Regions from separate parts of the Streptomyces sp. KMM 9044 genome, predicted to be linked through region 3. Evidence: riboswitches for the same ligand, from Rfam matches in the RefSeq annotation. Region 3 holds a riboswitch; each other region holds the start of a gene.
The links. Region 3 has a riboswitch for cobalamin ahead of HUV60_RS26630 (cobalamin biosynthesis protein). Riboswitches for the same ligand answer to the same signal wherever they lie in the genome.

Region 1 (3,235 bases), 5.4 Mb from region 3:
TCTGTCAACGGGGCGTCACGGGGAGGGAACAGCGGACGCCTGGAGGCCGGGCGTCACCGGAGTCCGCCCTGCCCCGTTCGGGGTCTCCCCCCCCCTCACCGGAACACTCTCCTGCGCGGGGCCGGTGGGCCCGCGCGGCGTCCTGGCTGCTCACGGTCCGTCTCGGCCGGCCAGGCAGCAGTCACCGCACTTGGAGCCGTTCGGCGCACGGTAGTAGAGGCAGCAACTGCGGCGTCGGAACGTGAGATCCGGTCCGGTGATCATTCCCGTGCCCGCAAGCCGTCCGGTACTCAGCAGTTCGGCCGTGAGGCCGGTGAGCGGCTCGCGCAGCCCGGGGCGGGCCCCCAGCAGGGCGTGGGACGCCCCGACGAGCGCGGAGGCGGCGTTCCCGTCCAGCAGACGCGGAGCGATCCTGACACGGAGTCCGGCCGCGAGCCCCCGCAGATGGCCCATCACCTGCTCGTTCAGGGTGAGAACGGGTTCGGGCAACCGCTCGGTGTACCAGCCGGCAGGGCGGGGCAGACGGAGGGCCGGTCCGTCGTCGGCACGCTGCAACTCCGTCAGGTCCAGGACGATGCCGTGCAGCAGTGCGCAAGCGAGGGCGGGGGACCACAGGCGTGCCGCGTGTCCGAGGTGGACGATGGACACACCGATCCGCGGTTCGCGGGTGTGGTGCCGGTGCGCCACGGCCTCGGCCAGGTCGGTGAAGCCCCTCGCATAGGAGTGGTCGAGCGGATGCCAGCCCTCGTCCCGGCCACCGACGTGCACGGCGAAGAACCCGCCGAGGGCCGTCACGTCCCGGAGAGCCGCGGCGACGGCCCCGGCAGCCGCCCGGGCATGTTCGGTCATGTCGGGGCGCTTCCCTTCCGGCGGATGTACCGACACAGGGTCGATGAATGGGTGAGCGTGGTCTCAGGAAGCCGTACGCCGCCGCGGTGGAGTGATGGCGTACAGGTCGAGGATCTCCGGCCGGGGCACTGTTCCGGGTCCGCCGGCGCGTGCCCAGGCGGCGATGTCCTCGATGGCGTCCGGGTCGTTGACCAGTCCGAGCCAGACGGGCCGGGCGCCGGCGGCCCGGCCCGCCGCGGAGGGCTGGACGACGATGACGTTGGCCTGTTCGCACACGTCCAGGCACTCGGACACCCGCACAGGTACCTCCGCGCGCAGGCGCGCTGTCTGCGCCGTGTGGTCGACACCGATCACCTTCGGGCTGCCACAGCAGCAGTCCCTGCACACGACGACTCTGCAGGGCGCCGGGGCGGGCCCCGGGGTCGCGACGTCGACGGACGTCGTTCCGGCCGTGCTCGCTTCGGCGGGCATGCGGCATCGTTCCTCTCTCCGGGGAGATCCGCCCCGGGACGCGTCGAGGAGGCGACCGCGTGAGTCTCCTGGCTCTCGGGTCGATGCGCGCTCCGCGCCTTCCCGCCCTGGTGCGGGCAGTGGTCATGTGCGGGTCTCGCTCGCCGATCACAGTGGCGGGACCGCGCCGGATTCACACCGGCTTCCTCGTTCCGCCGTCGCCCTGTCGTCGGCCATCATTCCATCGCGCGGGCCCTCGCACCACGATGGCCCCCGCCCGCGTCCCCGAGGGGACCGGCCGGGCGGACCGGGCGTACGCGGTGCGCGCGGAACAGGGCCGGGCCGGATGCGCGGGATGCGCGGCACCCGTCGGGCCGTCGTGTTCGTGCACGGACGGGAACATCGTTCCGCCTCGCGGGCGTGCGGTGCCGTCACGGGCGGCCCGGCCGGACGGTCCCGTCCTCGGTCGCGCCGGACACCACGGCGACGGGGATCCCGGCGACGACGTACGCGTGCTGCGCACCCCCGCGCGCCTGCCTGGCCCCGGGCTGCGTCCTCATCCTGGACCTCGCGGGCAAGGAACCGCTCGCCCGCGAGGTCGTCCCGTCCAAGGTGGTGCGGCGCGGTGACGGCCCGACGGTGCGGACCGGCACGACAGCAGGGGTGTACGGCCGGTCCCGTACGCCCTTTCGCCCTCGCCCCAAGGAACCGCTCGCCCGCGAGGTCGTCCCGTCCAAGGTGGTGCGGCGCGGTGACGGCCCGACGGTGCGGACCGGCACGACAGCAGGGGTGTACGGCCGGTCCCGTACGCCCTTTCGCCCTCGCCCCGGGGAAACGTAGTATCACCTGGTCATCGCCGCGACGGGAGACAGGAAGCCGGTGCGAATCCGGCACGGTCCCGCCACTGTGACCGGGGAGCGCCCCTCCGACACGCCACTGCGCGCCGCGCGGGAAGGCGGAGGGGAACGTCGATCCGGGAGTCAGGACACTGGCCTGTCGCGGGCCCGTCCCAAGGAGCGCGGACTCCAGGAGGCTTCACGTGTTTCCCTTGCTCACCCCTGCGCGAAAGCGCCAGTGCCGTCGCACGACGGCCGCGGCGGTCGCACTGTCGGCGGTCCTGCTGACCGCCGGCTGCGGCTCGTCCGACGACGGCGCCGGCCACGCGAAGGCCACCTCGACCGTGCCCGGAGGCTTTCCCGTCACCATCGACAACTGCGGTGTGAGGACGACGTACGGCACACCGCCGTCCCGGGTGGTCACCATCCACCAGCACCCCGCGGAACTGATGCTCGCCCTCGGTCTGGAGGACCACATGGTGGGCACCGCCTTCCCCGACTCGGCCGTACTGCCGGAGCTGAGGAAGGACTTCGAGACGGTACCGGAACTCGCCCAGAGGGAACCGTCGTTCGAGAGGATCCTCGACGCCGAACCCGACTTCGTCTACGGCGGCTACGGCAGCGCCTTCGCCGAGAACGAGGGCCGCTCCCGCAAGGCGTTCGCCGATGCCGGCATCGACACGTACCTCAACCGTGAGTACTGCGGCGGGAAGCAGCTGACGATGGAGGACACCTACGCCGAGGTCCGCACCATAGGCCGGATCTTCGACGTGTCCGACCGTGCCGACGAACTGGTCGCCGACCTCCGGGGCAGGGTCGGCGAGGCCGCGTCCGCCGTCGAGGGGGAGCCGGAGGTACCGGTCTTCGTCTACGACAGCGGCGACAAGAGCGCCTTCACCGCGGGCGGCAAGGGCCTGGGCACCGAGCTGATCCGGCTGGCCGGCGGGAAGAACGTGTTCGCCGACCTCGACGAGGTCTTCGGTGACGTCTCCTGGGAACAGGTTGTCGAGCGCAGGCCCGAGGTGATCGCCATCTACGACTACGCCGGCGCAGGCGGCGTCGAGCAGAAGAAGAAGTTCCTGCTCTCCCAACCCGCCCTC
Region 2 (3,235 bases), 1.1 Mb from region 3:
CGCTTCTTCTGTTGTGCCGTGGCGAGGGAGGGCGGGAGCTGGGGGCGGGGTGGTGAGGGACGGGTCGGTGGTGCGGCGGGGAGTTCAGCACAGTCCGGCGGGCTCAAAGAGCGTGCAGGTGTTGCCGGTGACCGGGGTGTCGCGGACGGTGTTGCGCTCGTTGGCCGCGCCCACGAAGTTCTTGAAGGCCACGACACCGCCGGACAGCGGGAAGGTGCCCTTGTTGTTCTCGGCCCGCTTCCAGGCCACGAGGGTGTCCTCGGCGCGCGCGACGGCCCGGCGGCCGGCCTCGGGCAGGGCCCGGCCGTCGAGCCGGACGACGCCGGCGGATGGCGTGAGGACGCCGGCCAGCAGGCGCAGCAGTGTCGACTTGCCGGAGCCGTATTGGTCTCCAGGAAACGGATCTTCGCCTCGGCGGTTTCCGCGGTCCGGGACCTGCGGGTGAGGTCGCCGAGGACGATGACGTCGGGGCCGCGGTCGGCGACGGTCTCCCGGTTGATCTGCGGCCACTCGTCGTGGGTGTCGGAGAAGGCCGTTCTCGGCACCGGTCGCGCGGGTGATGGCACCGGGGGCGCCGCAGCAGCCTGCCAGGTAGGGCGACTGCGAGTTGGCGAGCCGGTACATGAGGGAGGTGCCGGAAGCGTCCAGGCCGTCGGTGGCCTTGCGTACCCGCTCCTTCAGTTCCGCGACCAGCTTGTCACCGTGTTCCTCGATGCCGAACACGCACGCAGGGTCGCGTATTTCGGCGTAGACGGTGTCGAGGGCGAGCGGCTCACTGCGGGAGCCGTCACCACCGCTGTCGTTGCCCTTTCCGGCGGCGCAGTCGGCTGGTGAGACATACGTGGGTACGCCCAGTTCCCCGAACTGCTCACGGGTGGCGACGCCGCCTCTGCCGAGTGTGGAGACGAAGGAGGCGGTGACGAAGTCGGGTTCGGTTCCAGCATCTTCTCGAAGGACGGACCGTTGTCCGCCAGGCGGGGCACCGACGCGTCGGCCTTCTCGAGGTCCTTCATCACCGGGTCGGTCCAGGTGGCGGTGCCGGCCATGCGTTCGGCGAGGCCGGGGGCGAGCAGGATCTCGGTGGTGCCCTGGTTGAGGGAGAGGACCCGTTGGTGTACGGACTTCACTGTGACCTGGTGTCCGCAGTTGTCGAGGGCGAGCGGGTGGACGGACGCGGCGGGCTTGTCCGGGCCCTTGCCGGCGCCGTCGTCTCCGGGGTCACCATCACAGGCGGTGAGCAGCAGGGCGGGAGCGATGAGAAGGGCTTGCGGCACGGCAGCGGGGAGAGCACGGGGCACGGGGACGCCTTGCCTGTCGGGACTCGCACGCGGAGCCTGGCCTGCGGAGGACCCCGCCGCCCATGGCGGCCTGGTGCCAGCAGGTCTTCGGACTCGGGTTCGCCCGGACGGAGCGCCTTCCCGGGGCAGTGCGCGTCGTTCTTCCGGCCGGCCGCCCCAGTGGCGTCATGAATGCTCCGCCCGTCCCCCCTCACCGCTGCGCGTCAGTTCCGGATTTCCACCGGATTCCCTGGCCTCGGATGTGGCACGACTGGCTCGGAAGCGTACCAAGATCGGCCGGGCGGCCTGGACGGAGCGTATGGGGTTGCCCTGTCCGGTGCCGTCGGTGGCGGACCGGTCGGACATGGGACTGCTCAGAGGGTTCGGACGCGTACGCTGCAGCTGTCCTCACGGGTGGACGGACGCCTCCCGCCGAGCCGCGCCGGTGTGGACACCGGCATTCTGGCCCCGAACGGACCGCGACCTGCGTCGGCGCCGGCCACGGCGCGTTCCGTGCAGGCCGTCGCGGGGAGCACCCGTGCGACGGCCTGCCGTGCGCGTTCCCCTTCGGCGCGCGGCCCCCGGAGGGTCAACGGCGGCGCAGCGAGGGGTCGAGCAGCGCGGGCGGGGTGTCGTTCTTCTCGTGCGCGGCCAGGTCGGTGCCGGGGGTGACCACGGCGTCGATCGCGTCCAGCACGTCGGCGGGGAGCACGGTGCCGACGGCGGCAAGTTGCGAGCGCAGGTGGTCCAGTGTGCGAGGGCCGATCAGCGCGCTGGTCACAGCGGGGTGCGCGGTCACGAATCCGAGCGCCAGCTGAATCATGGTCAGGCCGGCCTCATCGGCGATCCTGGCGAGTCGCTCGACGGCGTCGAGCCTGGCCCGGTTGGAGGGGACGGCGGTGTCGAAGCGCTGCGGCATGAACGTGGAGCGGTTGGTGGTGACGTCCCGGCCCTCGCGGACCACACCCGAGAGCCAGCCGGAGGCCAACGGGCTCCACACCAGTACGCCGAGGCCGTACTCCTCGGTCACGGGCAGCACGTGGGTCTCGATCCCGCGCTGCAGGATCGAGTAACTGGGCTGTTCGGTGACGTAGCGGCTCAGGCGATGGTCACGGGCGGCCCACTGGGCCTGCACGATCCGGTGCGCCGGGAAGGTCGAGGAGCCGAAGTAGCGGATCTTTCCGGCGCGCTGCAGATCGGTCAGCGCCGACAGGGTCTCCTCGTCACTGGTGTGCGGGTCCCATCGGTGGATCTGGTAGAGGTCGACGTGGTCGACGCCGAGGCGGCGCAGGCTGTCCTCAAGGGCGGTGACCAGCCAGCGGCGCGAACTGCCCTGATGATTTCGCTCGTCCCCCATGGGCATCGTCGCCTTCGTGGCCAGCACGATGTCGTCACGACGCCCGGCGACGGCCCTGCCCACCATCTCCTCCGACTCGCCGCCGCTGTACGCGTCGGCGGTGTCGACGAGATTGATCCCTGCCTCCAGGGCGGCGTCGACGACGGCGGTGACCTCGTCCTGAGTGGTGCGTCCGATCCTGCCGAAGTTCATCGCGCCGAGCGCGAGGGAGCTGACCTGCACGCCGGTGCGGCCCAAGGTGCGGTATTGCATGGCCGTGTTCCTCCATAGGGAGTGGGGTGTTGTGGTAGGGCGCGGCGTGGCCTGGTTGCCGGACGTCCACTCCGACACCACGAAAAAGCGGAACGCCGCTCCGGAAATAATACGGAGCAGCGTTCCGCTTTACAAGTGCGACAGTGGTACGGCGACCGCGGCCGAAAGGACGGCAGCCGCCGTCTTCGTCACGGCGGGTACGGACGCGCCGGTGCGCCGTCGCGGCCGGGGCCGGTGGTGCGCTCCCGCACCGGATCGGCCGTCCGGCGGCGGTGGAGAACCGTCACGTGTCCTTGAGGGCGACCGCGAGGTCGGCCAAGTGGGCCCACACCGGACCGAGGGTGAGCAG
Region 3 (3,235 bases):
CGGTCACTCCGACGCCCATCCCAGTTCATCTTCCGTTCATTCAGGTTACTTACGTTCAACGCGCCAATGACTTCGAACGATTGCCTGGGTAAATGGAAAGCTTCTCGCTGATCCTCGCGATTGTGGTAGTAACCGCACTCGCGTTTGATTTCACGAACGGTTTCCACGACACCGCGAACGCGATGGCGACGACCATTTCGACCGGTGCTCTCAAGCCCAAGGTTGCGGTGGCCATGTCCGCCGTGCTCAACCTGGTGGGCGCCTTCCTCTCCGTGGAGGTCGCCAACACGATCTCCAAGGGCCTCGTCGACGAGGCCGGCATCCGTCCCGAGGTCATCTTCGCCGCACTGGTCGGCGCGATCCTCTGGAACCTCCTGACCTGGCTGGTCGGTCTGCCGTCCAGTTCCTCGCACGCCCTGATGGGCGGCCTGATCGGCGCCACCGTCGCCTCGGCGGGCTTCGGCGCCGTGCACGGCGACGTCCTGGTCACCAAGGTACTGATCCCCGCGATCGCCGCGCCGCTGGTCGCCGGCCTGGCCGCGATGTTCGCGACCCGGCTGACCTACCGCATGGGCCGCAAATCGGCCGACAGCAAGGCCTCCGAGAAGGGGTACCGGGCCGGACAGATCGCCTCCGCCGGCCTGGTCTCCCTGGCCCACGGCACCAACGACGCCCAGAAGACGATGGGCATCATCACCCTGGCCCTGGTCACCGGCGGCACCCTCGCCCCGGACTCCGACCCGCCGATGTGGGTCATCCTCTCCGCGGGCATCGCCATCGCGCTCGGCACCTACCTCGGCGGCTGGCGCATCATCCGCACCATGGGCAAGGGCCTGACCGACCTCCAGCCGCAGCAGGGCTTCGCCGCCCAGACCAGCGCCGCGACGGTCATCCTGGCCTCCTCCCACCTCGGTTTCTCCCTGTCCACCACGCACTCGGTCTCGGGTTCGGTGATGGGTGCGGGCCTGGGCCGCAAGGGCGGCGTGGTCCGCTGGTCGACGGCCACCCGGATGTTCGTCGCCTGGGGCCTGACGCTGCCTGCGGCGGCCCTGGTCGCGGCGATCGCGGAGTGGGTCTGCGGCTTCGGCGGCTGGGGCACCGCCCTCGTCGCCGTCTTCCTGGTCGGCTCCAGCGCGGCGATCTGGAAGATCTCCCGGCGCGAGGTCATCGACCACACCAACGTGAACGAGACCGACGAGGAACAGAGCGGCGTCGTGACCGCGGCCATGGCCGCGGTGGCCATCCCGCCGGCGGGCCACGTGAGCGACGAACTCTCGGCCACCGTCCCGGCCCCCGCCGACCCGACGGCCCCTCCGGCCAAGACCACGGTCTGACCCCCACAGCAGGACGCGAAGGAAGAAGAGCACCATGAAGATCGACTGGGCCGCCCTCGGTTCCGTCTTCGGCGTCAGCCTCGTGGTCACCGTGGCGCTGGTGGCCCTGTTCACCTTGGGCATCACCGGCCTGTCCCGCCGTGAACGGGCCGCCGCCCAGGGCGGGTCCGCGGCCCTCGCGGTCACCGGTGCCTACGCCTGCTTCGCGGCGTGCGCGGCGGCGGTGGCGTACGGGATCCACCTGATCATGGCCTGACGGCCGCGCGACGGGCGGTGCGGGGCGCGTTGCCTCCGTACCGCCCGTTCACCGTGCCCGTGCCGCCTTCGGGGTTCACCCTCCCGAACCCCTCTGTGGGCCTCAGCACACTTCAGCCTCGCAGGTCAACGGCAAGTTGACGGTTCTTCCGGACCATGGTGGACTGCCGAAGCCACTACGGGCGGCAGGAGAGGAAGCCGGTGCGATTCCGGCGCGGTCCCGCCACTGTCACCGGGGTGAACCACCCCGGGAGCCAGGAACTCTCGCCGCCGGTCTCGTCGAACCAGGGCGTGGACACCCTGAGTGAGGACATATCGTCATGCCCGGCTGCCTGTCGAGGTCGACCAACGACGCCCCGCCCCCGCCCGGGGCGACCGCCCCCACCGGATCCCTCACCGGCTGAACCCATGGGTGCCGATCGCGCGTTCGCGTACGGCGCCGCTGCCGGCCTCCTCGGCGACCTGCTCCTCGGCGATCCCCGCCGAGGGCATCCGGTCGCCGCTTTCGGGCGGGCCGCGGCTGCCGTGGAACACATGCTGTGGCGGGACGACCGGGGCCGGGGCGCGCTGCACACCGCCATCTGCGTCGGCGGGGCCGTCGCTCTGGGGAGCCTGGCCGCCCGCTGTGTGCGGTCCTCCCCCGCCGCCTCCGTCGCCCTGACCGGCGCGGCCACCTGGGCCGTCGTCGGAGGGACGTCGCTGGCCCGGGAGGCCCGAGCCATCGGGCGCGCCCTGGAGTCCGGGACCGCCGAGGGCATCGCCGCGGCACGGGCGCGGCTGCCGCACCTGTGCGGGCGGGACCCGCAGGCACTGGACGCCGACGGGATCGCCCGCGCGGTCGTGGAGTCCGTCGCCGAGAACACCTCCGACGCCGTGGTGGGCGCCCTGGTGTGGGGGGCCTTCGCCGGTGTGCCGGGGCTGCTCGGGTTCCGGGCCGTCAACACCCTGGACGCCATGGTCGGCCACAAGTCCCCCCGCCACCTGCGCTACGGCTGGGCCTCCGCGCGCCTCGACGACGTCGCCGGGTGGCCCGGGGCGCGGCTGACCGCCGTCCTCGCCTCGGCCGCCGGGCCGGACCCGCGGGGCGCGGTGCGGGCCTGGCGCGCGGATGCCGCCACGCATCCGAGTCCCAACGCCGGGCCCGTGGAGGCGTCCTTCGCGGGCGCGCTCGGCGTGCGGCTCGGAGGGACGCTGTCCTACGCCGGGCGGGTCGAGCACCGGCCCGTCCTCAACGGCGGCGGCCGTGCCGTGGCCGTTGAGGACATCGACCGCGCGGTACGGCTCTCGCGCCGCGTCGGCTGGCTGGCGCTCGGTGCCGGCGCCGTCGCGCGGCCCGCGGTGCGAGCGGCGATGCGGTCGGCGCGCCGCGGGAAGGGACGTACGTCATGAGCGGTGGGGGCCTGCTGGTCGCCGGTACGACGTCGGACGCCGGCAAGAGTGTGGTGACCGCCGGGATCTGCCGGTGGCTGGTGCGGCAGGGCGTCAAGGTCGCGCCGTTCAAGGCGCAGAACATGTCGCTGAACTCGTTCGTGACGCGGGAGGGCGCCGAGATCGGCCGGGCGCAGGCCATGCAGGCCCAGGCCTGCCGGGTGGAGCCGCACGCGCTGATGAACCCGGTGCTGCTCAAGCCCGGCGGGGAACGGAGC

Region 1: it holds a riboswitch for cobalamin, as region 3 does, so the genes downstream of both, HUV60_RS02455 ((2Fe-2S) ferredoxin domain-containing protein) here and HUV60_RS26630 (cobalamin biosynthesis protein) in region 3, are expected to answer to the same signal.
Region 2: it holds a riboswitch for cobalamin, as region 3 does, so the genes downstream of both, HUV60_RS31225 (ABC transporter substrate-binding protein) here and HUV60_RS26630 (cobalamin biosynthesis protein) in region 3, are expected to answer to the same signal.

The regions. Positions count from the first base shown of each region.
Region 1 is NZ_CP113910.1:520,361-523,595, forward strand. Features, by position in the region: gene HUV60_RS02450 ((2Fe-2S)-binding protein) at 151-849, opposite strand; gene HUV60_RS02455 ((2Fe-2S) ferredoxin domain-containing protein) at 913-1,320, opposite strand; cobalamin riboswitch at 1,366-1,546, opposite strand; gene HUV60_RS02460 (hypothetical protein) at 1,720-2,139, shown strand; cobalamin riboswitch at 2,130-2,310, shown strand; gene HUV60_RS02465 (ABC transporter substrate-binding protein) at 2,339-3,235, shown strand, end outside.
Region 2 is NZ_CP113910.1:6,961,268-6,964,502, reverse strand. Features, by position in the region: gene HUV60_RS34140 (hypothetical protein) at 85-351, opposite strand; partial or broken gene HUV60_RS31225 (ABC transporter substrate-binding protein) at 369-1,298, opposite strand; cobalamin riboswitch at 1,360-1,568, opposite strand; gene HUV60_RS31220 (aldo/keto reductase) at 1,867-2,886, opposite strand; gene HUV60_RS31215 (hypothetical protein) at 3,170-3,235, opposite strand, start outside.
Region 3 is NZ_CP113910.1:5,903,511-5,906,745, reverse strand. Features, by position in the region: gene HUV60_RS26640 (inorganic phosphate transporter) at 93-1,334, shown strand; gene HUV60_RS26635 (hypothetical protein) at 1,369-1,590, shown strand; cobalamin riboswitch at 1,733-1,875, shown strand; gene HUV60_RS26630 (cobalamin biosynthesis protein) at 1,998-2,978, shown strand; gene HUV60_RS26625 (cobyric acid synthase) at 2,975-3,235, shown strand, end outside.